DNA from 3 places in the Enterobacter chinensis genome. Region 3 is predicted to be linked to each of the others. Evidence: predicted binding sites of a transcription regulator. Region 3 holds the regulator's gene; each other region holds the start of a gene.

The links. Region 3 encodes CRP, which controls carbon source genes, mostly activating them, when cyclic AMP is high. Its sites were predicted from a motif close to ATGTGANNNNNNTCACAT; they were not measured.
Region 1: aaeR (HTH-type transcriptional activator AaeR) is a predicted target of CRP. The motif match lies at 3,027-3,044, and genes of this name have one in related genera.
Region 2: ydfZ (putative selenium delivery protein YdfZ) is a predicted target of CRP. The motif match lies at 3,532-3,549, and genes of this name have one in related genera.

What each region holds. Positions count from the first base shown of each region.
Region 1 is NZ_JARDVI010000003.1:31,295-41,245, reverse strand. It holds gene aaeB (p-hydroxybenzoic acid efflux pump subunit AaeB) at 1-1,733, opposite strand, end outside; gene aaeA (p-hydroxybenzoic acid efflux pump subunit AaeA) at 1,739-2,671, opposite strand; gene aaeX (p-hydroxybenzoic acid efflux pump operon protein AaeX) at 2,679-2,882, opposite strand; gene aaeR (HTH-type transcriptional activator AaeR) at 3,062-3,988, shown strand; gene PYW49_RS09460 (YagU family protein) at 4,125-4,739, shown strand; gene tldD (metalloprotease TldD) at 4,784-6,229, opposite strand; gene yhdP (AsmA2 domain-containing protein YhdP) at 6,314-9,951, opposite strand, start outside.
Region 2 is NZ_JARDVI010000001.1:393,029-402,979, forward strand. It holds gene PYW49_RS02020 (Zn-dependent oxidoreductase) at 1-61, shown strand, start outside; gene PYW49_RS02025 (MFS transporter) at 135-1,502, shown strand; gene PYW49_RS02030 (mannitol dehydrogenase family protein) at 1,724-3,187, shown strand; gene ydfZ (putative selenium delivery protein YdfZ) at 3,231-3,434, opposite strand; gene PYW49_RS02040 (universal stress protein) at 3,722-4,153, shown strand; gene PYW49_RS02045 (GntR family transcriptional regulator) at 4,189-4,875, opposite strand; gene ydfG (bifunctional NADP-dependent 3-hydroxy acid dehydrogenase/3-hydroxypropionate dehydrogenase YdfG) at 4,967-5,713, opposite strand; gene dcp (peptidyl-dipeptidase Dcp) at 5,856-7,889, shown strand; gene PYW49_RS02060 (DUF6694 family lipoprotein) at 8,079-8,870, shown strand; gene PYW49_RS02065 (2-hydroxyacid dehydrogenase) at 9,277-9,951, opposite strand, start outside.
Region 3 is NZ_JARDVI010000008.1:47,581-57,531, reverse strand. It holds gene tsgA (MFS transporter TsgA) at 1-937, opposite strand, end outside; gene ppiA (peptidylprolyl isomerase A) at 1,216-1,788, shown strand; gene PYW49_RS20945 (putative adenosine monophosphate-protein transferase Fic) at 1,893-2,477, shown strand; gene pabA (aminodeoxychorismate synthase component 2) at 2,508-3,071, shown strand; gene argD (bifunctional acetylornithine/succinyldiaminopimelate transaminase) at 3,158-4,378, shown strand; gene PYW49_RS20930 (YccS/YhfK family putative transporter) at 4,375-6,462, opposite strand; gene crp (cAMP-activated global transcriptional regulator CRP) at 6,520-7,152, opposite strand; gene PYW49_RS20920 (OsmC family protein) at 7,464-7,868, shown strand; gene PYW49_RS20915 (phosphoribulokinase) at 7,948-8,817, opposite strand; gene PYW49_RS20910 (YheU family protein) at 8,848-9,066, opposite strand; gene PYW49_RS20905 (hydrolase) at 9,063-9,951, opposite strand, start outside.

The DNA.
Region 1 (9,951 bases), on a different contig from region 3:
ACAGGCGCGTTACGCAGACGCTGGTGTGCAATGATCATGGTTAACGCCAGCCGGAACTTAGCGATATCCCCCGGGAACTTGTTCAGCAGTAAAAACAGCTGCTGATAGAGCGCGGGTAAGTGGTTCTCTTTACGACGCGCGGTATTGGTTGTCATAGACGACACCGCAGCCGACACAAACTGATTCAATAACACGCGGCCCGTTCTTGCCTGCGAGTTATCCCGTACCAGCAGAATAACCATCATCGCCAGGAAACAGCCCACCAGCTGACCTAACGCGCTGTCGAGAAACTGGCTGAAATGGAAGGTCATCGGGTTATCCAGCACAAGAATGTTAATCGTACTCGCCAGCGCCCCCAGCGATCCCAGCCGCCGTTTTTGGACTTCAATGCCGATAAAGAACGCCATCACCGCCAGGCTAATACAGAGCAGCAACATGCTCTGTTGTGTAGACGGAATGATGACCAGGAAATAGAGTGCGCCTATCGGCAATGCGGCAATCGTACCGTACAGAAAATCAATGGCGACCATACGCGGGTTAGGCAGACGCATCGCCAGTGCGGTAACGACGGCAATCATCACCATTGCACCGCTGCCGGACGTCCAGCCGGTCCACAGCCAGAACAGCGTGCCGAGCATGCAGGCAAGCGTTGTACGCCAGAAGTTAACCATCGCATGATGACGCTCGGCAGATTCCGCCTTGATCACCACTTCCCCCTGAAGCACCTCTTCTTCCGCCGCGCTGATTTTGGTGTTACCGATCGCGCCACGTTTCAGCAACAGGTAGCGCGTCGCAGCGCCGACCCAGGTGTAGATCGTCACGGGCGTGTCGCGTTCCCCCGTCCAGGCGATGACCCTGCGCATGCGCTTAAGCTGCTTGTGCACGTCCTGCACCGTTTCCACCGGCTCGGCAAACAGTTCGCGGAACGTATCGGTCACCACTTCCGGGCGCGTGTTCTGGATAAGATAGGTTTCGCACGCCTGGGTGATGAGCGTCAGAGAGACGGTATTGAGCGCTTTAAGGCGACGGTTAGCGCGGGCCCAGCGCGAAGATTCCATATTAAGATTGCTGCGCATCCCTTCCAGGGCCTGCGTCCGACGAACCAGCCCGCTCCAGGCTTTATCCACTTCTTCGCTGTCGCCATGCTTAATGCACAGCTGCATCAGTTGGTACTGGGCAACGATCAGCGCGTCGAGTTCACGGTCAACTTCCTGCTTGATGGAGCGCGGGGAGAAAAGTAGGTCAGCGACAATGGCGCAGACGATACCAATCACAATCTCACTGCAGCGTTCAACCGCAAACTGCGGGGCGAGCAGCGGCTCGGATTGAATGGTGATGACAATAATCAGTGCGGTATAGCCCGCCAGGCCCCAGGCGTAGGAGTTCTCCACTTTCACCAGAGAGGAGATCCAGGTGCAAAAACCCGCCCAGATACAGCAGACCATCAGCATCAACAGCGGCGTGCGGATCATCAGGATAATAATGGTGAGCGCCGCGAAACAGCCGATGAACGTCCCGATGATACGCAGCATTCCGCGGTAGCGGATTGCGCCAGAATAGGGCTCCCCACCCGCGGCGAAGGCAGGACCCGCCGCGACAATCGCAGCCGTCAGCACCGCCCAGCGAGGGGTTTCAAGCTGGAAGTGAAAGCCAACAAACAGCGCCAGCACAATGGCACACGCCAGCTTCACGGCGAAGCGAATGTGCTGGCTGGCGATGGAAAAGATCCCCATAGCGATTAACCAAACTCGCGCAGGCGATGGGCTATTTTACGGAAGAAAGAGTCCTGGCTGGCATCTCGATCTTTTTCACCGGTTATCACCACCGTTGCAGTCGTACCCGCAGGCCACAGATTTCCCTGCTGCTCGTCAAGGTGGATACGCACCGGCACACGCTGGGCCAGACGCACCCATTCCAGGTTGGAATCCACCGTCGCCATCCCTTTGGCATCGTTAGAACTGCTGGAGTTGGTCACCCCCGCGGCGACGCTGTCGACGGTGCCTTTAAAGACGCGGTTGCTGCCGAGCGGCGTAATTTCCGCCCGGAAACCTGGGCGCACGCCTTCCAGCTTGGTCTCTTCCATATAGGCGAGCACGTAGAAGGAGTTCTGTTTAACCAGCGCCACGGCGGTTGAGCCGCGGGTGATAAATTCCCCGGCATAGACATTAAGATTAGTGACCCAGCCATCGGACGGCGCGCGGATCACGGTGCGCTCGAGATCGAGCTTCGCCAGGTCGCGCGTCGCTTGCGCTTTCGCCAACTGGTGTAGCACGGTTTGCAGCACGTTGTTGGACTGGTCAATCTCTTCACGGGACATTGCCTGAACGCCCAGCTGGTTACGGCGGCCTGCCTCACGGCGTTTCTCCGCAGCCAGCGCCTGGTAATAGGCCACGTCCGCTTCCGCTTCTTCCAGCGCTTTCTGGTAACGAGGCTGGTCAATGGTGAACAGGACCTGATCTTTTTTCACCAGCTGGTTATCGTGAACGTTAACCGCCGTGATAAGACCGGCCACGTCGGGGGCGATTGCCACTACATCGGCGCTGAAGCGCGCATCACGCGTCCACGGCGATTCGGTGTAATAGACCCAGGCGCGGAAAATAGCGATGAAGGCGAGGATAACCAGCGCCATCGTGATGGCAGTGCGGGAGATTTTTCTTGTTAGCGTTTTCACATCAACCTCAGACAAACATGCGCGATATCAGGTAAAACAGGCAGCAATACAGCGCGGTATTGAACAATGCAGGGTGCCAGACGAAATCGTAGATCCCGGTAGGGACCAGCACCTTGCGCACCAGCCAGAAGATCGCCAGTGATAAAAGAAGCTCGAAAAATATCGGTGGGAACGACAGACCGAACACCACGATAACGGGAAACAGACTCATGTTGACCTTGATAAGAGACAGTGCAGGCTTCAGAATTTTTTAGCGCACGCCACCGCAGGAGAGCAAGAAACGTCGGGCGAGAATGGCGCAGCCGTTATGTAATTAATAATATATTAACGTAACTGTTATGCTGTTATCTATAATATGTGATCTAAATCACTTTTAAGCCAGAGTGAACAATGGAACGTTTAAAACGCATGTCGGTCTTCGCCAAAGTGGTGGAACTGGGCTCTTTCACCGCGGCTGCACGCCAGCTTCAGATGAGTGTCTCATCCATTAGCCAGACGGTGTCCAAACTGGAAGATGAGCTTCAGGTTAAGCTGCTCAACCGCAGTACCCGCAGCATTGGGTTAACCGAAGCGGGTAAAATTTACTATCAGGGCTGTCGCCGCATGCTGCTTGAAGTGCAGGATGTTCACGAACAGCTCTATGCCTTCAACAACACCCCCATCGGCACGCTGCGCATCGGGTGTTCCTCAACTATGGCACAAAATGTTCTCGCTGCCATGACCGCGGATATGCTGAAAGAGTACCCCGGGCTTACCGTCAATCTGGTGACGGGCATCCCGGCGCCGGATCTGATTGCCGACGGGCTGGACGTGGTGATCCGCGTCGGCGCGCTGCAGGATTCCAGTCTGTTCTCGCGTCGGCTGGGGAGCATGCCGATGGTCGTCTGCGCCTCGAAGAGCTATCTGGCGCAGTACGGTGCTCCGGAGAAACCCGCCGACCTCACCAACCATTCGTGGCTGGAGTACAGCGTGCGGCCCGACAATGAATTTGAGCTGATCGCCCCGGAAGGGATCTCCACTCGACTGCTGCCGGAAGGACGGTTTGTCACCAACGACCCCATGACCATTTCACGCTGGCTGGTGGCCGGCGCCGGGATCGCCTACGTGCCGTTGATGTGGGTGATCAACGAGATCAACAGCGGCGTGCTGGAGATCCTGTTCCCTCGCTATCAATCCGATCCGCGTCCGGTGTACGCCCTGTATACCGAGAAAGACAAGCTGCCGCTTAAAGTACAGGTGTGTATTAATTATCTGACCGAGTATTTTGTGGACGTAGCGGAGTTATTTCAGGGGATGCGGGGAAGAAGGAAAGAATAGCTAATTGGCGCTAATTGACACTACAGCCACTAGCCCTTTATTTTATAAACAGTCTGATATTCAGACTGTTATTAATTTGTTGCTGATTTGAATAACAAAATGTATTCCGCAGGATGACGTTAAACAAGGAAAAGAAATGAATATATTTGAACAAACACCGCCTTCGCGCAGGCGCTATGGACTCGCCGCGTTCATCGGTTTAATTGCAGGGATTGTCTCCGCTTTTGTCAAATGGGGCGCCGAGGTGCCGCTCCCGCCCCGAAGCCCCACCGATTTATTCACCGCCGCGTGCGGGCCCGAACAATTAATAAGAGCCGCAAGTCAGATTGATTGCTCCCGTAATTTTCTAAACCCTCCCTATGTATTTTTACGCGACTGGCTGGGCGTCGGCGATCCTAACGCGGCGGTTTATACCTTTGCCGGACATATATTTAACTGGGTTGGCGTAACACATATTATTTTCTCAATCGTGTTCGCTGTAGGGTATTGTGTAGTTGCTGAAGTCTTTCCGAAAATTAAACTCTGGCAGGGTTTGCTGGCGGGTGCGTTAGCTCAGCTTTTTGTTCATATGATCTCCTTCCCGCTGATGGGGCTGACGCCACCGCTGTTCGAACTTCCCTGGTATGAACACGTGTCAGAGATCGTGGGTCATCTGATCTGGTTCTGGTCGATCGAAATCATTCGCCGCGATTTACGCAACCGCATCACGCACGAGCCGGATCCGGAGATACCGCTGGGTCACTTACGTTAAAAAAAAGGCGCTACTCCGTAGCGCCTTTTTTATGTGAACGCAGGTCAGGCCGTGCCGCCCACCGTCAGGTTGTCCACTTTCAGCGTTGGCTGACCCACGCCAACCGGCAGGCTCTGGCCTTCTTTACCGCAGACGCCCACGCCGTTATCCAGCTTGAGATCGTTACCAACCATGGAGATCTGCTGCATGGCTTCAATACCGGAGCCAATCAGCGTCGCGCCTTTCACCGCTTTGGTCACTTTACCTTTCTCGATGAGATACGCTTCTGACGTGGAGAAGACGAATTTACCGGAGGTGATATCCACCTGACCGCCGCCAAAGTTTGGCGCAAAGATACCGTAATCAACGGATTCGATAATCTCCTGCGGCGTGGATTTGCCCGGCAGCATATAGGTGTTGGTCATGCGCGGCATTGGCAGGTGCGCATAGGATTCACGACGACCGTTACCCGTTGGCGCTACGCCCATCAGGCGCGCGTTGAGTTTGTCCTGCATATAGCCTTTCAGCACGCCGTTTTCAATCAACACATTGTACTGACCTGGCGTACCTTCGTCGTCGATAGCCACCGAGCCACGGCGATCGCGCATGGTGCCGTCATCCACAACTGTGCACAGTTCAGAGGAGACGAGTTGCCCGATCTGACCACTGAATACGGACGTACCGCGACGGTTAAAATCGCCTTCCAGACCGTGTCCTACCGCTTCGTGCAACAGCACGCCCGGCCAGCCGGCACCCAGCACCACCGGGAATGACCCCGCCGGTGCCGCGACAGCATTAAGATTCACCAGCGCCATGCGCACGGCTTCTTTTGCCCACGCGTCAGCGCGCGCTTCACCGTCAACATCCCCCAGGAACCAGTCATAACCGAAACGACCGCCGCCGCCGCTTGAGCCGCGCTCGCGTTTACCGTCGTCATCGACCTGCACGCTAATGGAAAGACGTACCAGCGGACGAACATCTGCCGCCAGAGTGCCGTCAGTGGCCGCAACCAGAATCAATTCATAGACACCGCTCAGGCTTGCTGAGACTTCCTGTACACGTTTATCGGCAGCACGCGCCACTTTGTCTACGCGGCGCAGGATATCCAGCTTCTCTTCACGGCTCATGCTCTGCAGCGGATCGATGCTGGTATAAAGTGCAGAATACGACACTTCACCCAGGGTTTTCACACGACCATCGCCGGTATCACGCACAATGGTACGCGCGGCCTGCGCGCTCTGCTCAAGTGCAGCCAGGCTAATCTGATCGGCATAGGCAAAACCGGTTTTCTCGCCGCTGACGGCGCGAACGCCGACGCCCTGGTCGATGTTATAAGAGCCATCTTTGATGATGCTGTCTTCTAAAACCCAGGATTCGTGATAGCTCGACTGGAAATAGAGATCGCCGTAGTCGAGACGGCGTTCGGTCAGTTGACCAAGAATGGAGAACAGGTCCTGATGGCTCAGGCCGTTCGCTGCGAGCAAATGTTCACTTACCAGGTTCAGACTCATCGTATTGCTACTCGTTCGTTGCCGCCCGTGGCGGTATAAAGATCGTATTTATTGAGAGTGAGGCAATTACCTGCCCACGTCAAATCATTGCTGTGCATCTTTGCGCGGCTGGCGCAGCACCTCGTTAATCTGCGGTTTATCCACCGGACCGGTGATGCGGTAGCGCAGAATGGAGACCTTGCTCCAGAGCGGCCCCAGCACTTTACTGGCGGCAAACACCGCCGCACCGACAATCGGGTTCACCACAAAGGCCGCCGCCACGCCTACGCTTGCGGAAATTTCCGGTGCCACGACGGCTTCCATATCCAGTTCACGGCGCACGAGGTTGACTGAGCCTTTCATGGCGATATCCGCTTCCAGGCCGTCCACCAGCGTATCGTCCGTATGCATAACGCCGTCCTTGATCCACGCCGTACTGCGGATGGAATCGTAGTAGAAACCTTCGCTAAAAGTATCGCTGAAATCGAAGCGCAGCTTACGCAGCAGCGCATCAAAACTCAGCAGGCGCAGGATCTGCCCGGCGCGCCCCGTGCTCACGTCTGCGATTTCACCTTTGCCGAAGCGGGTTTTCAGAATGCCGTTCAGCGAGGCCTCATCCGGCTTCCACGGCGCATCACGCCAGTGAAGATCGTAATCGACGTCAAATGACGAACCACGCAGCGGCGTGGTGATACCAAAGAAATTGGCTGCCGCATCCAGCTTGTTGCCTTTAATGTCACCTTTCAGGGACGTACGCTGCTCGCCCGGGTTATTCACCCATTCCCCTGCGGCCGTCATGCGGCCAAAACCGGTATCGACCAGCCCGCCGGTGAGCGTAAGCGAGTTTCCATGAATGGCGAAATCACCGTCGATACGGCCATATTTTTGCCCCCACAGCCAGCACTCTGCACAGCGCAGCTGGAGATCGGGCCAGCCGCTAAAATCGACGCGGGATGTCTTACTCAACGGCGACGTCTCTGCCGGCTGGTCTTTCCCGCTCGCGCTTGCCGGGTTGTAATAGAGATAGCGGATCGCCGCCTGCCACGGCGCATTATTGCGCATAGTCAGCGTACCGTTAATCTCTCGACCCTGGGCCTCCACCTTCGAGCCGTTAGCGGTGGGCTGTGAGACAATACTTAGGTTGTTCCACTGCTGCCCGCCCAGCATCAGCGACGGCGTGCGTACGGTAATGGCTTGTGGGAACTGAGCGGTTTGATCGACGTTTTGCCCTACGCCTTTCTGGAACAGCGCCAGCCACTCTGCACCGTCCATCGGCGGGAGATTGAGCTCAATGCCTGCCTGCTCCGGCAGCGGCGGCGTGGAACGGCTATCCGTTGTCCAGATAGCTTTATCGAGGGTGAGCTTGCTGTTGAGCAGCCAGCGGCTGTTGAAATGGTTTGTCCCACCCGCGCTTCCGGTCAGCTCGAAGCTGTTCAGGTTACCATCGACGTTTAGCTTCACCGGCAGCGGCTGTCCGGACTGTTTATCCAGCGGCGCAGGCAGCTGGCTATGAAGGTTTTTCAGATCGCCCGTGATGTCGACCTGATAATGTGCCCCCGCGTGATAAGGCAGCTCAATGGCGACTTTGCCCTGCCAGGCTACCGCGCCGTTCACGGATGCCTCAATGGGCTTCGGCAGAACATCCATACGCGATGGCTGCCAGTTACCGTCCAGATTGACGGCCACCTGATATGCCTTTTCGCCCTCGGTGGTCGTGAAGTCGATATTCACGGGCTGATTAAACCAGCTGGCGGTCAGCGGCTCGCTCTTCAGGTTACCGTTCTCAAAGCTGAACTGCCCGCTAAGATTTTTGAGGGTGCTTTCAAGGGGTTTGATGTACAAACTGTTGTTCTTCAGGCGGACGTCACCTTTGGCGGTGGTCATTTCACCGTCCAGCGGGATATCAAGATGTAAGCGAGCATTCACATCGCCATCAAGCTGCAGCTGCTGGAGCGTCGCCGCCAGCGACTCTTTCAGCGGCGTCTCCTCAAAGTAAGGTCCCACCGCTTTGCCCGGTCCGTTGATGTCGGCATCAATGAGCAGTTTCTCTTTTGAATAATCCGGGATGTTTGCCGTCAGGTTGCTGGCCGTCACGCCGCCCAGCGCAACGCTGTCTGACTTCATCCATAATCCGTCATTGAGAAAGTTAAGCTCGATGTCCAGGTTTTTCAGCGCGGGCCAGCCTGGCTGGAACGCGAAGGTGGCGTTGTGTAACGGCACCAGCACCTGGAACTGACCTTCATTATGCTTGTACGGGAACAGATGCGGATTACCGCCGTAGACCAGCGTGGCACTATCGGCCTGACCGCCCTGAATCGCACCGCTCAGATAGTCTACCAGCGCTTTACCCATCAGGTTTTCCGGGAAATAGCGCCAGGCCTGAGAACCGTCACTGGTACTGATGCCGGCCAGAATACCCAGCCACGGCTCTTCACCTTCTGGCTGCAGATAGCGGAAATCGCCACGCGCATGTATCGCTTTGGCTTTTACGTCGATATGGCGGCCATCAAGCTGGAAACCTTTATCGTTACGGAGCCAGTTAAGCACCGCGCTGCCCTGTTCAATTTCCAGCGGCGCGCGGAAGACCGTCTCGTAAGGCATTCTGGCGTCGTGCATATCAACCGTCAGCCTGCCGTTCTCCACGCTGCCTTCCAGCTTGCCGCTAAAGTGCTCCGCACCCGGCAGCAACTTCCACTGCTTCCAGGCAAGATTTTTCCATTTTGCCTGGAAACGGGTTTTTTCTGTCGCCTGTAGTGGGATATCCAGCGCCAGGGCGTCTATATTCCCGCTCGGCTGCGTGGCCAGCCAGATCTCCCCCAGGTCCGGAGAGAGCTTTGCTGCCATTGAGCGCAGCCCTTCAATGGCGGCCAAATCCAGGTTACTGGCACGGATGCGCAGCTCGTCGCTGCGTTTGCTGGCCGCACCGCCAACGTCCTGCTCCGGCATCCAGGCAAGCGTCAGCGCACCGCGCGGCCATGGCTTACCGTCCATGGTGATGCGCGTATCCGGAATGGCAAACTGCCAGCCCTCTTTCTCCTGCGTCACGTGCGCAGTGAGGTTATCAACGGAAAGTTGGTGCTGCTGTTTTTCGCCTTTCCAGCTTGCGCCCCCCTGCTTGAGCCAGATATCACCGCTGGCAAATTCACCTTTCGTCAGGGTCAGCCAGCCTTCAAGGCTGAAACGGGCCGTTTCCAGCTGCATATTTTGCTGGAGCCAGTCGCCCAGCCACGGCTTCACATCCACATCGTCGGCCTGTAGCCAGACTTTGCCGTTGTTTAACAGGCCGTCATCGTCCCGCAGATCCATGCGCACCTGCATCACGCCGTGCTGGCCGTTCAGGCTTGAGAGACTGACCAGCCCCTCGGCGCGGTGTCGATCTTTGCCATTGAGCCAGGTCAGCTGAGGGATCGCGAGTTCGGCGCGCTGGCCAGAAAGAGTAATAAAGCTCACTTCGCTGTCGCGCAGATCGAAATGATCGAACTGGCGGAGGAAGAGATCGCTGAAGCGGTTGGCTTCAAGACCCTGACTGCTATCGCCACCAGACAGCGGCGTATTGGTCAGAAACTGGAGTTGATAAAAGGTGAGATCGCGAAACTGCCAGCGCAGATGCAGCAGGCTTTGCCAGACGTCCAGCGCCAGGGTCACGCGTTTAATTTTGAGGTAGCCGCCATCTTTCAGGCTGGCGTTGATATCCCGGACATCAAGCGTCGGGCCAAAATTCTGCCAGTTAGCGCTTAGCTGGC
Region 2 (9,951 bases), on a different contig from region 3:
CGAACTGTTTGAGAAAGACCAGCGGCAGTGCTGCAAAGTGTTACTCACGTTCGGCCAATAATCATATAAGCGGTTAAGAGCCTGCGCAGACAGGCTCTATGTGGTACGCATCTTACCTTTTAGAGATAGCCATTATGACGCAAGCACAACCTCAAAGAACCACCTCCGATCTGGTGAAAGCCGCCGTTTCCGGCTGGCTGGGCACCGCCCTGGAGTTTATGGACTTTCAGCTTTACTCCCTGGGAGCCGCCCTGGTCTTCCATGAGATCTTCTTCCCGGAACAGTCTGCCGCGATGGCGCTGATCCTGGCGATGGGAACCTACGGCGCAGGCTATATTGCGCGCATCGTCGGGGCCTTTATCTTCGGACGAATGGGCGACAGCATTGGCCGTAAGAAGGTACTGTTTATCACCATTACCATGATGGGGATCTGCACCACGCTGATTGGCGTCCTGCCGACCTATGCGCAAATCGGTATTTTTGCCCCCGTTCTGCTGGTGACGCTGCGTATTATTCAGGGGCTGGGTGCCGGGGCAGAGATCTCCGGGGCCGGGACCATGCTGGCGGAGTACGCGCCGAAAGGTAAACGCGGCATCATCTCCTCGCTGGTGGCGATGGGCACTAACTGCGGGACGCTGAGCGCAACGGCGATCTGGGCGGTGATGTTCTTTGCCCTCGACCGTGAAGAGCTGATTGCCTGGGGCTGGCGCGTGCCGTTCCTGGCAAGCGTGGTGGTGATGATCTTTGCCATCTGGCTGCGTATGAACCTGAAAGAGAGCCCGGTCTTTGAGAAAGTGAACGATGCACAAACCGTGCAGCCGGACACCTCACTGGGTTCAATGGTGAAAAGTAAATCCTTCTGGCTGGCGACCGGCCTGCGGTTTGGTCAGGCGGGTAACTCGGGTCTGATTCAGACCTTCCTCGCCGGGTATCTGGTCCAGACGCTGCTGTTCGATAAAGCCATCCCTACCGACGCGCTGATGATCAGCTCCATTCTCGGGTTTATCTCCATCCCGCTGTTGGGCTGGCTTTCCGATAAAGTCGGACGCCGTCTGCCTTACATTATCCTCAATATCTCCGCCATTCTTCTCGCGTACCCGATGCTGTCGATTATCGTCGATAAGAGCTATGCGCCGGGGACGATCATGCTCTCTATCATCGTTATTCATAACTTCGCCGTGCTGGGGCTGTTTGCCCTGGAAAATATCACCATGGCGGAGATGTTTGGTTCGCGAAATCGCTTTACCCGCATGGCTATCTCAAAAGAGGCGGGCGGTCTGGTGGCGGTGGGCTTTGGTCCGGTGCTGGCGGGGATCTTCTGCAATATGACCGGCTCGTGGTGGCCGATTGTTGTCATGCTGGTTGCCTACTCCATGATTGGGCTGATCTCTGCGATCCTGATGCCAGAGGTGCGGGACCGTGATTTGAGCGCAGCGGAAGACGCTGCGGAGAACGCCCCAAAAGAGCCTGCGGCCTATGGCGCTGTCTCCTCGCGACGCTAATGGTTTATAGCTTGCGTGACTTGTCACACAACTTTATCTTTATGTCACACCACATGACCAAAAGTTAATATAAATCAAAATCTCAAACGGCAGTATCAGTATGGTTGATGGCAGATATTTTTTTACTCCAACTGCCATTCTAGTTGGTGTAGTCAGCAGGCGCTGCCGCTTAAGCAAAGAGCGGCAGCGAACCACAGCTTTCTAATTGATGAGTCTTAATCATGGAAAACACGTTATTACAGGCCAGGGCGACGCTGCCTCAGTACGATCGTAACAGCCTTAAAGCACGCATTGTTCATTTAGGGTTTGGCGCATTTCACCGCTCACATCAGGCGGTGTATGCCGACATTCTCGCGGCTGAGCATGGCAGCGACTGGGGCTACTGTGAGGTTAACCTGATTGGCGGCGAGCAGCAGATTGCCGATCTTAACGCGCAGGATAACCTCTATACCGTGGCGGAAATGTCCGCCGATACGTGGACATCCCGCGTGGTTGGCGTGGTCAAAAAGGCGCTGCATGCGCAGGTTGACGGGCTCGAGACCGTGCTGGCCGCGATGTGCGAACCGCAGGTAGCGATTGTCTCGCTGACCATCACCGAGAAAGGGTACTGCCATTCGCCGGCGACCGGGCAACTGATGCTCGATCACCCGTTTATTGTTGCCGACCTGCAAAAACCGTACCAGCCAAAATCCGCTCCGGGCGTGGTCGTCGAAGCGCTGGCGCGACGCAAAGCGGCAGGCCTGCCTGCGTTTAGCGTGATGTCCTGCGACAACATGCCGGAGAACGGCCACGTGATGCGCAATGTGACCTGCGCTTACGCCCGCGCGGTAGACGGTGAGCTGGCGGACTGGATCGAAGCCCACGTTACCTTCCCGTCAACCATGGTGGATCGCATCGTGCCCGCAGTTACTCCCGATACGCTGGATAAAATCGAACAGCTGACCGGCGTGCGCGATCCCGCAGCGGTGGCCTGTGAACCGTTCCGCCAGTGGGTGATCGAAGATAACTTTGTCGCCGGGCGCCCCGAATGGGAAAAAGCCGGCGCCGAGCTGGTGTCAGACGTCATTCCGTTTGAAGAGATGAAGCTGCGCATGCTCAACGGCAGCCACTCATTCCTGGCGTACCTGGGCTATCTGGCGGGTTATCAGCATATCAACGAGTGTATGGAAGATGAGCACTACCGCGTCGCCGCTCACGCGCTGATGCTTAACGAGCAGGCACCAACCTTAAAAGTGAAAGGCGTCGATTTAGCACGCTATGCCGAACTCCTGATTGCCCGCTACAGCAACCCGGCCCTGCGCCACCGTACCTGGCAAATCGCGATGGACGGCAGCCAGAAGCTCCTGCAGCGTATGCTGGATTCCGTACGCTGGCACCTGGTACATCAGAAACCTTTCCCGCTGCTGGCGCTGGGCGTGGCCGGCTGGATGCGCTATGTCGGCGGCGTGGATGAGCAGGGTAACGCCATTGACGTGAGCGATCCGCAGCTGGCGGTGATTCAGGTGGCGGTGAAGGGAAGCGCGGAAGGGGAAAGTCGGGTCAACGCGCTGCTCGGCATCGAGGCCATCTTTGGCAAAGAGTTACCGCGGGAAGCGAAATTTGTTGATGCGGTGATGAAGGCGTACCAGATGTTACTGCAAAAGGGCGCAAAAGCGACCGTGGCTCAGTACGTGTCTCAACGGTAATTCAGCACATGCCGCCGTTTGCGGCGGCATGTCTGCGCACGGCTTAGTGCATACCCAGGCGAATCAGCTCGATCGGTTCGAACTTACCTTCGCATCCTTCCACTTCAACCGTTTTACTACGACGCACCTGCTCGGCACTGAGGCCGTCGCTGTGGATCGCTTTAATCACGCCGAACTGGTTTGTGCCGCTAATCATGACGCGGCTGCCAGTGGTGATTGCATTACGGTTACGGTCGTATGTCATCATGGTATTTTCTCCTCTCTAACCTGTTCGTTACGGCGCTATTTCAGGTGTGCCGTTCACGGGGCATATAAATACGCCTGTCCGCGCTTCATGTTTTTGTTTTTGATCAAACTCACACTTTTTTCTTTATTGTGTCTGGCGCTGACGGTTCACGACGGTAATTTACAAACCCGACAGTTATTTTCTTTAATTGATAGTTTCGACAGGGAAGCGTTGAGGATTGGTTTATATTCCTGATGTCATGCTGGGTTCAGGAAATAACCCTTTCATCGGAATAAGGAGTCAGGCTTATGTATAAGAAGATTTTGATGCCTGTTGATGTGTTTGAAATGGATTTGAGCGACAAAGCGGTGCGCCACGCGGCCAATCTGGCGAAGGCAGAGGGCGCGTCGATTACCCTGGTCAATATTCTGCCTGCCAGCAGTCGGTCTCTGCTGCGGGGATTCAATGCCGATATTAAAAAGTTTGAAGAGTATATGACCGCAGAGTCCGGGAAGAAAATGAACGAGCTTAAAAGACTCTTCGATATCTCCCCTGAGAATATTCACAGCATGGTTCGCTTTGGCAACGTCCGCGATGAAATCATCAAGCTCAGCAAAGAGGGGGAATATGACGTCATCGTCATCGGGTCGAAAAATCCGAGCATCACTACGCATCTGCTGGGTTCAAATGCCGAAACAATCCTGCGCTACGCCACTATTCCGGTGTTAGTCGTTCGCTAACCCTGTCGCCGCGCCCGAAAGGGGGCGGCGTAATATTACTCTTCGCTAAACCACTCGCTATTTTCCTGACGAATAAGCTGCACGGACTCGCTAATTTCCTGCAGGTGCAGCGTCATCGCTTTTTCCACACCGTCCTGGTCGCGCTTTTCAAGCGCGCTGAAAATATCATGATGCTGTCGGAGCAACATTTCCGGCGGGGAGACGTGATCGAGACTCATGTAACGCACGCGGTCGATGGTGGCTTTGATGTTTTCGATGGTGTCCCAGGCCAGCTGGCAATCCGCAATTTGCGCCAGTTTCTGGTGGAACTCATCATCAAGCTGGAAGAAGTCATTGAGCTGCTTGCGGTCAATCGCAATACGCTGCTGATGCAGGTTCTGCTCCAGCAGGTAGCACTGGTTGTCGTTGATGAGCGTTGCAGCACGGCGCGCCACCGCGCATTCAATGGCCTGGCGAACAAAACATCCGTTACGTACCTGAGAAAGTGAAATTTTATTCACATAGCTGCCGCGCTGCGGGCGGATTTGAATCAGACCATTTTCCGCAAGCTTAATAAACGCTTCACGCACCGGCTGACGGGATACGTCAAAACGCACGGACACCTCTTTTTCAGAAAGCGGCGTTCCCGGCGGGATCAGGCAATGGACAATATCACGTCGCAAAATGCGATAGATTTGCTGGTTTACGGGCTGGGTGGGATTAAGTTGCGATTCAGCGGCCATGAGTTGTCATTTCTCAGAGAGTTAGCCTGAACATACTACCATTCTTTTATGACCCGAAACAGACCCGGCCCGCAGGCCGGGAAGGGCACATTTAGCCACGATGGACGCTAAGTCCGCCAAAACTCTGGCTGACTGGCATCATTTCTACGGTATTGATGTTGACGTGCTTTGGCAGCGTCGCCACCCACCAGACCGTTTCGGTGACATCTTCAGGCGTCAGCGCGTTCGCATTTTCGTAGGTCTTGCCCGCTTTTGCGTCATCGCCTTTGAAGCGGACGTTGGAAAATTCAGTGCCACCCACCAGGCCCGGCTCGATATCGGTGACGCGAATGGCGGTGCCGTGCAGATCGGTACGCAGGTTAAGGCTAAACTGGCGCACAAACGCTTTCGTTGCGCCATAAACGTTGCCGCCTGCGTAAGGCCAGCTCCCGGCGGTGGAGCCGATATTGATAATGTGGCCGCGGTTGCGCTCGACCATGCCCGGCAGGACCGCGCGGGTCATATAGACCAGCCCTTTGTTGTTGGTGTCGATCATATTTTCCCAGTCTTCCACGCTGGCTTTATGTGCGGGCTCCATGCCCAGCGCCAGACCGGCATTGTTGACCAGCACGTCGATGGCGCGCCACTCGGCGGGCAGGTTGGCAATCATCTCTTCAATGGCCGCGCGGTTACGCACATCCAGCTGCGCGGTCAGGATGCTGTCGCCTAATTCGTCTTTCAGCTCCTGCAGACGTTCCTGACGGCGACCGGTCGCAATAACCTTATGCCCGTTGGCGACGAAGCGACGCGTGATGCTTTCACCAAAACCTGCCGTTGCCCCGGTAACTAAAATAATCATCTCACTGTTCCTCAACGCTTTTTGTGTTGTACTAACATAGCACGGCCGCAGAGGGTGCGTTAAGGCAACATTTGTATGACAGCATTGCAGGGGATGGCGGCCTGGCCTACTCTGGGAGGATACCCGTACTCAGGAGTGAAAGATGACGGCCACCAATCCCTTTTTTGAAATCAGCCTGTTGCCTTACCAGGCTCCCCATTTTGATGAAATCAACGACAGCCACTATCGTCCGGCTTTCGATGAAGCCCTGCGCCAGAAGCGGGCGGACATTGACGCCATTATCTCTCAAACCGCTGCGCCAGATTTCAATAACACCGTGCTGGCGCTGGAGAAAAGCGGTGCCATGCTCTCGCGCGTCAGCAGCGTTTTCTTCGCCATGACCTCCGCGCACACTAATACGTACCTGCAGGAGCTGGAGGAACAGTTCTCCACCGAGCTTGCCGAACTGGCGAACGATATCTGGCTGAATGACGTGCTTTTCGCCCGCGTGGAGAGCGTATGGCAGGACCGTGCCGCGCTGGACGCCGAATCACACCGGCTGGTAGAGGAGATTTATCAGCGGTTTATTCTGGCCGGCGCGCGTCTGAATGAGACAGAAAAAGCCGAGCTGAAGGCGCTGAATACCGAGGCGGCCTCCCTGACCAGCCAGTTTAATCAGCGCTTGCTGGCTGCCGATAAGACGGGCGGGCTGGTGGTGGATTATGCGCACCAGCTTGATGGGCTCAGCGCCACTGAGATCGCTGACGCTGCGCAGGCTGCCGCGGAGAGAGGGCTAAACGATCGCTGGCTGATCCCGCTTCTGAACACCACCCAGCAGCCCGCGCTTTCAACGCTGCGCAATCGTCAGACGCGCGAAAACCTGTTCAACGCAGGCTGGACGCGCACTCAGAAAGGGGATGAAAACGACACACGCGCGCTGATCCTTCGTCTGACGGCGCTGCGCGCGCGACAGGCCCGCCTGCTGGGCTTTGAGGATTACGCCAGCTGGAGCATCGCCGATCAGATGGCGAAAACCCCGGGCGCCGCGCTGGAATTTATGCGCGGCATTGTGCCTGCCGCCCGCGCCCGTGCGGAACGCGAGCAGGCCGATATTCAGAAGGTCATCAATGACGAGCAGGGTGGTTTCACCGTGCAGGCCTGGGACTGGGCTTTTTATGCGGAGCGCGTGCGCCAGGAAAAATATGCCCTTGATGAGTCGCAAATCAGGCCTTATTTTGCGCTCAATACCGTGCTGCAGGATGGCGTATTCTGGGCGGCCAGCCAGCTGTTTGGCATCCGCTTCGTCGAGCGCTTCGATATTCCGGTTTATCATCCGGACGTCCGCGTATGGGAAATTTTCGACCATACGGGAGAAGGTATGGCGCTGTTTTACGGCGACTTCTTTGCGCGCGATTCCAAGCAGGGTGGAGCGTGGATGGGGAATTTCGTTGAGCAATCCTTCGAGTTTGCTGCCCGTCCGGTGATCTACAACGTCTGTAACTACCAAAAACCGGCTAACGGCGGCGTCGCGCTCCTCTCATGGGACGACGTGATAACCCTCTTCCACGAGTTCGGCCATACGCTGCACGGGCTGTTTGCCAGCCAGCGCTTCGCCACGCTTTCCGGCACCAATACCCCGCGTGATTTTGTTGAATTCCCGTCGCAAATCAATGAGCACTGGGCCAGCCATCCACAGGTGTTTACCCACTATGCCCGCCATTACGAAACCGGCGAACCGATGCCGGACGCGCTGCGGGAAAGCATGCTCAACGCAACGCATTTCAACAAGGGCTACGACATGACGGAGCTGCTGGGTGCCGCGCTGCTGGACATGAACTGGCACGGCATCGGTGAAGCCGTTTCGAGCGTGGAAGATTTTGAAGCGGCAGCGTTGAAAAAAGAGGGGCTGGATCTGCCGGCCGTACCGCCGCGCTACCGCAGCAGCTATTTTGCCCATATTTTTGGCGGGGGCTACGCGGCGGGGTACTACGCCTATCTGTGGACGCAGATGCTCGCGGACGACGGCTATCAGTGGTTTGTCGAGCAGGGCGGGCTGACGCGTGAAAACGGGCAGAAATTCCGCGAGGCGATTTTGTCTCGTGGGAACAGCACGGATTTAGCTGAACTGTATCGCAACTGGCGCGGGCACGATCCGAAGATTGAACCGATGCTGGAGAACCGTGGGCTGAGTGAGTAGAGTCATCAGCAGCTGAAAATATAACCGGGCGTGATGCCCGGTTTTTTGTCATTTTTCTTACCTAATATTGCTGCGTCGATGGTGGGGATATTGCCGCGCGGAAAATCACGTAAATGCATTGTATGCATGTTTTTTGTTGTGTCATTTTCTGATAAGATTATTCCTAATTTTTACCGATGGAATAGGGACATGAAAAAAATAGTTGGCGTAATATTACTTTCCTTTTTACTCGCCGGTTGTGATCAACCTAAAATTGATTCATCAACTGATGACGCAATGAAATCATCTATAGCTAAAGTCAGAGAGTCACTTCCGGAGAATAAGCGGGGGGAGTTTGATAACGCTCTACAGGTGGTGGCATTCAGTAACATCAATATGGCTGATCTAATACAAAGTGACAAAGAAGACCTAAGCAAAAAGATGCGCGATTCTCTGTCTGGAAAGACTGCCGACGAAGTAATTTCATATGCTCAGAAAGTAAACGCGGAGAAAGAGCTTAAGCAGAAAGAGCAGGTGCTTCAGGAAATCAAAGGGCTGGAACAGAGAAAAGCTAACGCAGAGAAAGCCATAGAAGCGCTGAAAAAAGTCCAGGTTTTATCATCCCAACTTATCAAGGAGCCCCAGGAAGACGGTAAGCCACAACCCATAATAAAACTGGTCGTTAAAAACAATACTGATACCGTTATCTCCAGGGCATACCTTCAGGGAGTGGTTGCAGGCAGTGGGCATTCAGAACCCTGGCTGGTAAGTAATTTCTTTTACGATGTTCCTGGTGGACTTAAACCAAATGAAGAAGCCACGTGGACTCTGGCTCCGCCTAAGGATTCTGAATGGGGTCGACTTTATGTCCCAACTGATGCCGTTTTCACTGTGACCGTCGCAAGGGTAGACGGGCCTGATCGCCAGGCGTTGTTTGATGCAACAGGGTTCACAAAGAAAGATGACAGCAGGCTTGAAGATCTTAAGAAAAATAATCTTTGATTTATGACTCATAATTGACCCGCTTCGGCGGGTTTTTTTATGTTGAGAGGAAACGTGGTGAGCGAAAAATATACTGCTGGAAGAGAATGGTCGTTTAGCTATTCAACACGCTCCACATCCTTTGGTGATCTTTAGAATAACTCCGCTCGGAAACTGAAAATAAAACCGGGACAAGTATGGTGAAATAAGGTGTTTTATTCATGCACTTATTATGAATTAAAATGGATTTGAAATGTTAAAGCCTATTCCAGGGTCTATGACATGACGCCTGTAGGTGGTAAGCAGCCAGATGGAAGCGTAAAACTCTGGTAATAACCTTTACCCGTAAATTGTGTTTCGGTGGGTCGGTATTAACAAAATAACCGATTAACGCCCGGTGGCGTTGCCGCCACCGGGCAATACACGCTCACACGATTTCGTTAGGGCACGCCTCGCCTTTTTCCAGCTGCTGCAAGTTACCCAGCGTCGTTTCCGAAATGCTGATCAGCGCTTCGGCGGTCAGAAACGCCTGGTGCCCGGTAAACAGCACGTTATGGCAGGCAGAGAGGCGACGGAACACGTCGTCCTGGATCACATCATTAGACTTGTCTTCAAAGAACAGATCGCGTTCGTTCTCATATACGTCCATCCCCAGCGCGCCAATTTTTTGGGTCTTCAGCGCTTCGATAGCGGCCTGAGAGTCAACCAATCCGCCGCGGCTGGTGTTGATGATCATCACGCCGTCTTTCATCTGGTCAAACGCCGCCTGGTTAAGCAGGTGGTAGTTTTCCGGCGTCAGCGGGCAGTGCAGGGAGATCACGTCAGACTGCGAAAACAGGGTCGGCAGGTCGACGTACTCCACGCCCAGATCCAGCGCCGCCGCACTTGGGTACGGATCAAACGCCAGCAGACGCATGCCGAAGCCTTTCAGAATGCGCAGGGCGGCCACGCCAATTTTACCGGTCCCGATCACGCCCGCGGTTTTGCCGTACATGGTAAAGCCGGTCAGCCCTTCCAGCGAGAAGTTGGCGTCACGGGTACGCTGATAAGCGCGGTGAATACGACGGTTGAGCGACATCATCATGCCAATCGCATGTTCCGC
Region 3 (9,951 bases):
AGGTGTAGATCGCGCTGGAGAAGAAGCCCAGGGTCAGAATGAACCACGGCATATGTTCCGGCGAACCATTGATGAACAGATACATCAGCACGGTTGCCAGACCTGCCAGCACGGTCAGAATACGCTGCAGGTCGAAGAAGCGCAGGATAAAGCTAAACGCCCACATGCCGAACATGTAAGACATCCAGAAATCGCTCACCAGTTTACCCGCGTCGTTCAGGCTCATGCCCAGGCCCTTGGCGTATTCCGGTACCCAGGAGATAAAGCCCAGCTGGCCCAGGATGTAACACAGGGCGGCGATGGAGAGGAACAGCACGCCAATGCCCCATTTCTCTTTCGCGACGGGTTCTGCGGTAGTCTGTGCTTTTTTGCCCAGCACCGGGAAGTCGCAGCCGAAGGTCAGAATAAAGATCGCCACGTAGACCAGACCGATGCAGGCATACACCCAGTACCACTCAATGCTGCGGGCCAGCAGAACCGCGGCCACCATCGGAAAAATCATTCCGGCCATGCTGAAGAAGGAGTCGGTAAACAGCAGGCGCGCGCCGCGCTGGCGGCCTTCATACATGTGGGTAATCAGGAAGGTACCTATCGACATGGTGATCCCGCTGACCAGACCGAGCACAAACATGGCGGCGGAGAACAGGGCGATGCTGTGGCTCAGCATCAGCCCCGCTACGGCGGCGAGCATCAGCACAAAGCCGAAACGCAGCTGCGTTTTCAGCGGCACGATTTCCATCAGCCAGGCATTCAGGAAGATGGAGATCAGGATCCCCGCGTTGAGGAAGGTGAAGGTGTTACTCATGCTGGAAACGGGCAGCTGGAAGTAGTCTGCGATATTTCCCATCACCATCCCGGTGACGATCACCAACGCGCCGGTCAGGGCGTAGGAGAAGAAGCTGATCCATGTGAGCTTGATGCGATTGCTGTTAGTCATGTCTGGCCTGTTCAAAAAAAGAAAAGCGCCCATCGGGCGCTGAGAGCGGGCAGATTTTAGACATTAAAGTGATCTATTCATATCTTTTAAGAGAAATTAGAACTTCATTGCAGTTTTTTATGTGATCGCGATCACATAAAAAGCCGTCATAACCAATCGTTTGCGTGGTTACAACTGTTTCAATTTCGTAAAATTAGGTAAAAGGCTGGTCTCCGTTCATACTGCTCTTTAGAATCAAGCCATTCGCTTTTTATACTGCGCTTTGTTAAGGAATTCTCATGCTCAAATCAACACTGGCGGCTGTCGCAGCTGTGTTTGCTCTTTCTGCCGTTTCCCCTGCTGCGCTGGCAGCAAAAGGGGACCCTCACGTTCTGCTGACCACCTCCGCCGGGAACATTGAGCTGGAACTGAATAGCCAGAAAGCTCCGGTTTCTGTGAAAAACTTCCTCGACTACGTGAACAGTGGTTTCTATAACAACACCACCTTCCACCGCGTGATCCCAGGCTTTATGGTGCAGGGCGGCGGCTTTAACGAGCAGATGCAGCAGAAACAGCCGAACCCGCCAATTAAAAACGAAGCGGACAACGGCCTGCTGAACAAGCGCGGCACTATCTCAATGGCCCGTACCGCAGACAAAGATAGCGCGACCAGCCAGTTCTTCCTCAACGTGGCGGATAACGCCTTCCTCGACCACGGTCAGCGTGACTTTGGCTATGCGGTCTTCGGTAAAATTGTGAAAGGGATGGACGTGGCTGACAAGATTTCTCAGGTGCCTACCCATGATGTCGGTCCGTACCAGAATGTGCCGTCAAAACCTGTCGTGATCCTCTCTGCAAAAGTTCTGCCATAACCTTCTTCAACACGGGCGATACTCGCCCGTGTTGTGACCCTCCCTGCGAAAGCGCGTTTTGCTGCTTATACTTGTGGCAAACGGACTATTCAGGGAGGCGTTAAGTGAAAAAACTCACCGACAAGCAAAAATCCCGTCTCTGGGAGCAGCAGCGTAACGTCAATCTACAGGCCAGTTGTCTCCTTGAAAAAGGTAATGGTCCCTCAGAACCCCATATTGAGACACTGGAGCTTGGGCCTCCCGCGCCCGGGTTACCCCATCTGTGCCTTATTCATCGCCATCTGTATCGCAGTGAAATGAAGCGGGCAGGCGAGTTCCGAACCGATGATATTTTTAAAGGTGATATTCCGTTCTGCCATTTCGAATACATCGAGAAGATGGGCAATGAACTGATGGCGGCGCTTGAAAGCGAAAAGTATCTTGTGGGCCTTGAGAAGGCGGCTTTTGTTGACAAAGTTAGTCATTACTACTGTGAAATCAATATGCTGCATCCTTTTATGCGCGGCAACGGCATTGCCCAACGCGTTTTCTTTGAGCAACTGGCACTCCACGCGGGTTACTCACTGGACTGGCGCGATATCGATCCCGAGCTGTGGGTGGCCGCTAATCGAAGTGGCGCAACGGGAGATTTAACCGCGTTAAACGCTATCTTTGCCAAAGTTGTGAGCGAAGCGCGGGAATCTGAGTAGAATAGGGCGGCATTTTTTTCGGGAGCCGCCATGATTCTGCTGATTGATAACTACGATTCCTTCACCTGGAACCTTTACCAGTATTTTTGTGAACTGGGTGCTGAGGTGGTTGTCCGCCGCAATGACGAGATCGATCTCGCCGATATTGAGACGCTGGCTCCGCAGAAAATCGTGATTTCACCGGGGCCGTGTACGCCGTCAGAATCGGGTATTTCTCTTGACGTTATCCGACATTATGCCGGCAAGCTACCGATCCTGGGCGTTTGCCTGGGCCATCAGGCGATTGCCCAGGCGTTTGGTGCCACCATCGTGCGCGCTGCGAAAGTGATGCACGGTAAAACCTCTCCGATCGCTCACGCCGGTACCGGGGTATTCACGGGTCTCAATAATCCTTTGACCGTGACGCGATACCATTCGCTGGTGATTGACCCACCGACGTTGCCTGACTGTTTTGACGTGACCGCCTGGAGCGATACGCAGGAGATCATGGGGATTCGTCACCGAGTATGGGATCTCGAAGGCGTGCAATTCCATCCGGAAAGTATTCTCAGCGAACAGGGGCACGCACTGCTGGCAAATTTCCTCAATCGCTGAATATCTGTTGCCTTGCTGTGATTTTTTATGCATATTTTGTGATTATATTTTCACAATCAATGTGACATAAAATGGATGGGCATGACATGGCAACTGAACAACCAGCAATTACCCGCGCGACATTCGATGAAGTGATTCTGCCGATTTATGCACCGGCTGAGTTTATCCCGGTGAAGGGGAAAGGCAGCCGCGTCTGGGATCAGCAGGGTAAAGAGTACGTGGATTTCGCGGGCGGGATTGCGGTAACGGCGCTCGGTCATTGCCATCCTGCGCTGGTGGACGCGCTGAAAAGTCAGGGCGAAACCCTGTGGCACACCAGCAACGTGTTCACCAACGAACCGGCGCTGCGTCTTGGCCGCAAGATCATTGATGCCACGTTTGCCGAGCGCGTGCTGTTTATGAACTCCGGCACCGAAGCTAACGAAACCGCCTTCAAGCTGGCGCGCTACTACGCAACCACGCGCCACAGTCCGTACAAAACCAAAATCATCGCCTTCCATAATGCCTTCCATGGGCGCTCATTCTTTACCGTCTCCGTTGGCGGTCAGCCGAAGTATTCCGACGGGTTTGGGCCGAAACCAGCTGACATTATCCACGTGCCGTTTAACGATCTGCATGCGGTGAAAGCGGTGATGGACGATCACACTTGCGCGGTGGTGGTTGAGCCTATTCAGGGTGAAGGCGGCGTGACCGCGGCAACCCCGGAATTCCTGAAAGGTCTGCGCGAGCTGTGCGACAAGCATCAGGCGCTGCTGGTCTTTGATGAAGTGCAGAGCGGGATGGGGCGTACCGGCGATCTCTTCGCTTACATGCACTACGGCGTGACGCCAGATATTCTGACCAGCGCCAAAGCGCTCGGCGGCGGTTTCCCGGTGAGTGCGGTACTGACCACTCAGGACATCGCTTCGGCGTTCCACGTGGGGTCGCATGGTTCTACCTATGGCGGTAACCCGTTGGCCTGCGCCATTGCCGGTGCGGCATTCGACATCATCAATACGCCGGCGGTGCTGAACGGTGTGAACGCAAAGCGCGAGCTGTTTGTGAAGCATTTGCAGCAGATCGATGACCAGTTCGACGTGTTCAGCGAGATCCGCGGCATGGGCCTGTTGATTGGTGCCGAGCTGAAGCCACAGTACAAAGGTCGCGCGCGCGATTTCCTGCACGCCGCCGCCCACGAAGGGGTGATGGTGTTGAATGCGGGACCGGACGTGATGCGTTTTGCGCCATCGCTGGTGGTGGAAGACAAAGACATTGAAGAAGGATTAACCCGCTTTGCCGCGGCGGTCGCGAAGATCGTTAAAGGCTAATACTCGGTTCGCTTCAACCGGCGGGTTAGCCAAATCCCGTGATGCGGACGCTGACGCCATGCCACCGACGAAATGGTGTGCATGGTGTTCAGATGCCCCAGAATGCGCTGTAAATGTTGCTCCAGGGTGCTCATAGGCCCGTGGGTTAACGTCTCCGGCGCTTCCAGAATATTCGAATCTCCCGACTCACCCGGCGAGTCATATTCCAGACGCTGCTGACAGCGCTGCAACGCAATCTCACACGACTGCAGGTAACGTTGCGCCAGGTCTGGCGTCAGCATCGTGTGCTCGCGCGCCAGCGTCGTCATGGCGTTAATATGCTCGACGATAAACTGGCTGTGGGTCACCCAGAGCTTCATGTCCGCCAGATAGTGCGAGTTAAAGCCCGGCTCCTGCATTGCCTGGTTGAGCGAGTTGAACAGGGCGTTGTGCGCCTGGTTGACCTTCATCCGCTGATAAGCCAGCGGGGAGGGCTGCGGGTCGTCGCTCAGGATCAGGCGAATGGCCTGCTGGTCGGCCTCCAGCGCGTCGTGAGCGTTCTGCCTGAGCAGCCCGCTTTGCCACTGCGGCCACAGCCAGACCATGCCGCCAAAGGCAATCAGGCAGCCGATCAGGGTATCAATCAGCCTGGCGACAATAAACTGTTCGCCATTGAGCGTGAGCAGCTGCAGTGTGTATACCGCCGTCACCGTGAAGCCCACCATCGCCCAGCCGTAGTTTTTGCGGATAATCAGGTAGCTTACCAGCGTAATCGCCAGCATCCCTGCCAGGGTATAACCTTCCGGCACGTGGAAGTGCAGCGTCACGCCCGCAATAATCAGCCCCGCCATCGTTCCGCCGGCCCGATGCAGAATACGCACCCGCGTAGCGCCGTAACCGTTCTGGGTGACAAACAGCACGGTCATTAAGATCCAGTAGGGTTTTGGCAGATGCAGCGCCATGCCCATCAGGCTGGCGGTACTGAGCATAACGCTAATTCTGGCGGCGTTGCGCAGAGCGGAAGATTTAAGAGAAAGATAGCTTCTGAGCGCGGGCAATAACGGAAGCCGCTTTTGCTTATCCGCCATCAGATCGCGGGGGTAAAGCGGGCGCTGTGTACGCAGCACGCGGGCGATGCGGCTGAAGTGCCAGGCGGCAAACTGGCCGACCGGGTTATCCGGATGCTGGCGCGCGATTTTCTCCAGTGCGCCGAGCTGTTTTTCCATGTTAAAGCGCGTGGGGTAGCGGTGGTAGAGAATATCGTCAGCCAGGACCCGCAGGCGCGCCGACACGGTCTGCGCGTTCCAGCGGATCACCGCTTCGGCGTGGCTGCGCTCGACCAGCTTTTGCACCTCTTGCGGGTGGTGAAGGCTAACGGAGATATGCTCCTGCAGATCCAGCCCAACCTGGAAGGTGCGCAGCAGCCGTTTGTATTCGTGGTTCTTGTTGGCGGCGAGCATATGCAGCTGCTGATAGCACTGGCTTATCAGATCCACCACCTTTTGCTGGCGCGTCAGCAGCGGCGGCAAGGATTTTTCCGGATCGGTATGCTGGGTGAGCAGGGTGTATTTGGCTTCGCAGTAATCCGCCAGCTGCACATAGAGCAGGCTCAGGGATTCACGCAGCGGCTGTTCGCGCCACAGCCAGAACCAAAACCAGTTAAACAGCCCGTACCACAGCGTTCCCAGGGCGTAGATCAGCAGCGGCTCCCACACCGGCATATTTCCGGCGAGGCTAAGCGTGAAAATGGCCGCAATCAATGAGGCGGGAAGCAGGCGGGCATGCAGCGAGCTGATTTCGGCCGTGACGCCGAGGGTCATGGCCAGCACGGTCAGAATCAGCGGCAGCGGAATATCCCGGGCAAGCAGAAGCTGTACGGCGAGGCTACAGCCCGCAAACAGGCAGCCGCCAATAATCAGGCGTTTGAAAAAGCGCTTATGCGGCGTGTCCAGACCGGCAATGTTGCAGCAGGCAGGGACGAGAGAAAACAGCAGGCCTTGCTGAAGATGTCCGAGGATCAGGCCTACGGCCACAGGAAGACATAACACCAGCGTTTGTCGCAGTGCGTAGTTAACTTCCGGGTGATAGATCAGCCTGCGCCACATGGGGAGTAGAGACAAAAACGGCGTGACACCTTGTGGTGGCACGCCGTTTAAGCGGAATTAACGCGTTCCGTAGACCACGATGGTTTTACCGTGGGCGGAGATCAGGTTTTGATCTTCCAGCATTTTCAGGATACGGCCTACTGTCTCACGGGAACAACCAACGATCTGACCAATTTCCTGACGGGTAATTTTAATTTGCATGCCGTCCGGGTGGGTCATTGCGTCTGGCTGTTTCGCCAGGTTCAGCAGGGTCTGCGCAATACGGCCGGTCACGTCCAGGAAGGCGAGGTTACCCACTTTCTCTGAGGTGACCTGCAGACGGCGCGCCATCTGGGAAGAAAGACGCATCAGGATGTCAGGGTTAACCTGAATCAGCTGACGGAACTTCTTGTAAGAAATTTCAGCCACTTCACATGCTGTCTTTGCACGAACCCAGGCGCTACGTTCCTGGCCCTCTTCAAACAGGCCCAGTTCACCGATGAAATCGCCCTGGTTCAGATAAGAAAGGATCATTTCTTTCCCTTCTTCATCTTTGATCAGCACTGCCACCGAGCCTTTAACGATGTAATACAACGTTTCCGCTTTTTCACCCTGGTGAATCAGCGTGCTCTTCGATGGGTACTTATGAATGTGGCAATGAGACAAGAACCATTCGAGAGTCGGGTCTGTTTGCGGTTTGCCAAGCACCATGCGCTGTTATCCTCTGTTATAAGCTGTCACCAGAGTCATCAGATGCATCCGGACTCTGGGGTTGCAATCGAATTCTTACCCATACCCTGGGAAGTCGGCTACCGTAACGTTTCGCAGCCAGTAAAGTTTGATGTCCTCTGCATACACGTGTAACGTCAATGTATTACTGTAGCATCCTGAGTGTTTTAGCATAGCTTTCGCCGCGTGTCTCCTGGTGTCTCGCTTCAGCATGATGCAGGTCGCCTTCCATTGCGAGAAATGTAACACACGCGTAATCTGTCACCAAAAATGCAACGTTGGAGTTCAAAAATATGCAAGCGCGCGTGAAGTGGGTTGAAGGTTTAACGTTCCTGGGCGAGTCCGCGTCAGGACACCAGATTTTGATGGATGGTAACTCCGGCGACAAAGCACCAAGCCCAATGGAAATGGTGCTGATGGCAGCAGGTGGATGCAGTGCGATTGACGTAGTGTCGATTTTGCAAAAAGGTCGTCATGACGTGACAGATTGCGAGGTTAAACTCACCTCAGAACGTCGCGAAGAGGCGCCACGCCTGTTCACCCACATTAATCTGCACTTTGTTGTCACCGGTAAAGAACTGAAAGACGCGGCGGTCTCGCGTGCGGTGGACCTGTCTGCGGAGAAGTACTGCTCTGTGGCGTTAATGCTGGAGAAAGCGGTAAAAATTACCCATTCGTATGAAGTGATCGAGGCTTAATCTTTTGGCGGGTGGCGCTGCGCTTACCCGCCCTACGGATTGTTGGCCCGGTAAGCGCAGCGCCACCGGGCAAAACTGATTATGCGATCTGCTTCCCTTCCATCAACCGCTCCACCAGCGGCGTCATGATTAATTCCATCGCCAGCACCATTTTCCCGCCCGGCACTACCAACGTATTCATGTGCGAAATAAATGAGCCCTGCAGCATCGCCAGCAGCCAGGGGTAATCGATACCTTCAAGATTGCGGAAATGGATCACCACAAAGCTCTCATCCAGGGACGGTATCGTTTTGGCGGCGAACGGGTTGGAGGTGTCCACCGTCGGCACGCGCTGGAAGTTAATGTGCGTGCGGGAGAATTGCGGCGTTAAGTAATTGATGTAGTCTTCCATTGAACGAACGACGGAATCCATCACCGCCTCGCGCGAGTGGCCGCGCTCGCTCATGTCACGCGTCAGCTTCTGGATCCACTCCAGGTTAACGATAGGGACCACCCCGACCAGCAGATCCACGTGACGCGCCACGTCGTGTTGAGGCGTGACCACGCCGCCGTGTAATCCTTCGTAAAACAGCACATCGGTGGGTTCCGGCAGCGGCTGCCAGGGGGTGAAGGTGCCCGGCACCTGATTCCAGGGCACGGCTTCATCATAGGTATGCAGATACTTGCGGGACTGCCCTTTGCCGCTCTTACCGTATTCCAGAAAGGTTTGTTCCAGCAGGCCGAAGTCATTGGCTTCCGGGCCGAAGTAGCTGATGTGTTTACCCAGATCGCGCGCCTTACGGATGGCCATGTCCATCTCCGGACGTGTGTAGCGGTGAAAGCTATCGCCTTCGACCTCCGCCGCACGGAGATTCAGCTGGGCGAAAATCTTGCGAAATGCGAGGCTGGTGGTGGTGGTTCCCGCACCACTCGACCCCGTAACGGCAATAACCGGATGTCTGGCAGACATAGCAACTCCCTGACTGAAAAGGTTGGAAGATCAGCCGTGAAACGCGTTGCGGGGCATGATATTGACCGTCTCATGCAGTTCTGACCACACCAGCAATACGTCGCCGCTTTTCAGCTGGCGCTTTACATCGTTGACCTTTTGCTCAAGCGAGCGTTCCTGTTCACCATAATCGGTGCCTTCGCGTAATACAAAGCTTTCAATCAGATTATCGAGCGTTTCGGGAGCCAGATCCTGCCAGGGAATAATCATTTTGCACCGTCCAGATAAGGGGTTAGCCAGTCAGGAATACGCGTCTCAAGCCACATTTTCGGGCGACGCAGCGTACCGCCGATAAACCCGACGTGGCCGCCGTGCTCCGTCAACTGATAGTGAACGTTGTCGGGCAGGAATTCCTGAGCGGGGATCGAGTGATGATCCATAAAAGGGTCATCTTTGGCATGAATGATGAGCGTCGGCTGCGCGATCTTGCTGAGCAGCGGCATGGCGCTGCACTGACGATAATAGTCAATCGCATCGGCGAAGCCGTGAATTTTCGCGGTGATCAGATCGTCGAACTCGCGAATACGGCGCACTTTTTTCAGCTGGCGCAGGCTGACCGGCAGGGTATCCGGGTAGGCCTTCAGCTTACGCGCCGCGTTGGCCTTCAGCAGGTTGAGCAAGTAGCGCTGATAGACGCGGGAAAAGCCTTTCTCCATGTGGTAGCTGCACTGCTCCAGCATAAACGGCGCGGAGACAATCACTGCGGCATCCAGCGGTACGCTTTCACCCTCTTTCGCCAGCAGACAGGCCAGCATATTTCCGCCCAGCGAATAGCCCACGGCAGCGGTGGGAACTGTGCCAAAGTTTTCACGCAGCCAGTGTAAAAACCACGTTCCGTCTTCGGTTTCACCCGAGTGATAGATGCGTTTCTGACGATTGGGTTCGCCGCTACAGCCACGAAAATGCATCACCACGCCGAGCCAGCCGCGGGCTTTTGCCGCCTCAATTAACCCATGCGCATAGGGGCTGTGCAGGCTGCCTTCCAGGCCGTGAAAGACCACCAGACGCGGCTTATGGCGGGCCTGCTCCGGTTCTTCGCTCCAGGCGAGATCCAGAAAGTCACCGTCTGGCAGGTCAAGGCGTTGCCAGTGCGGG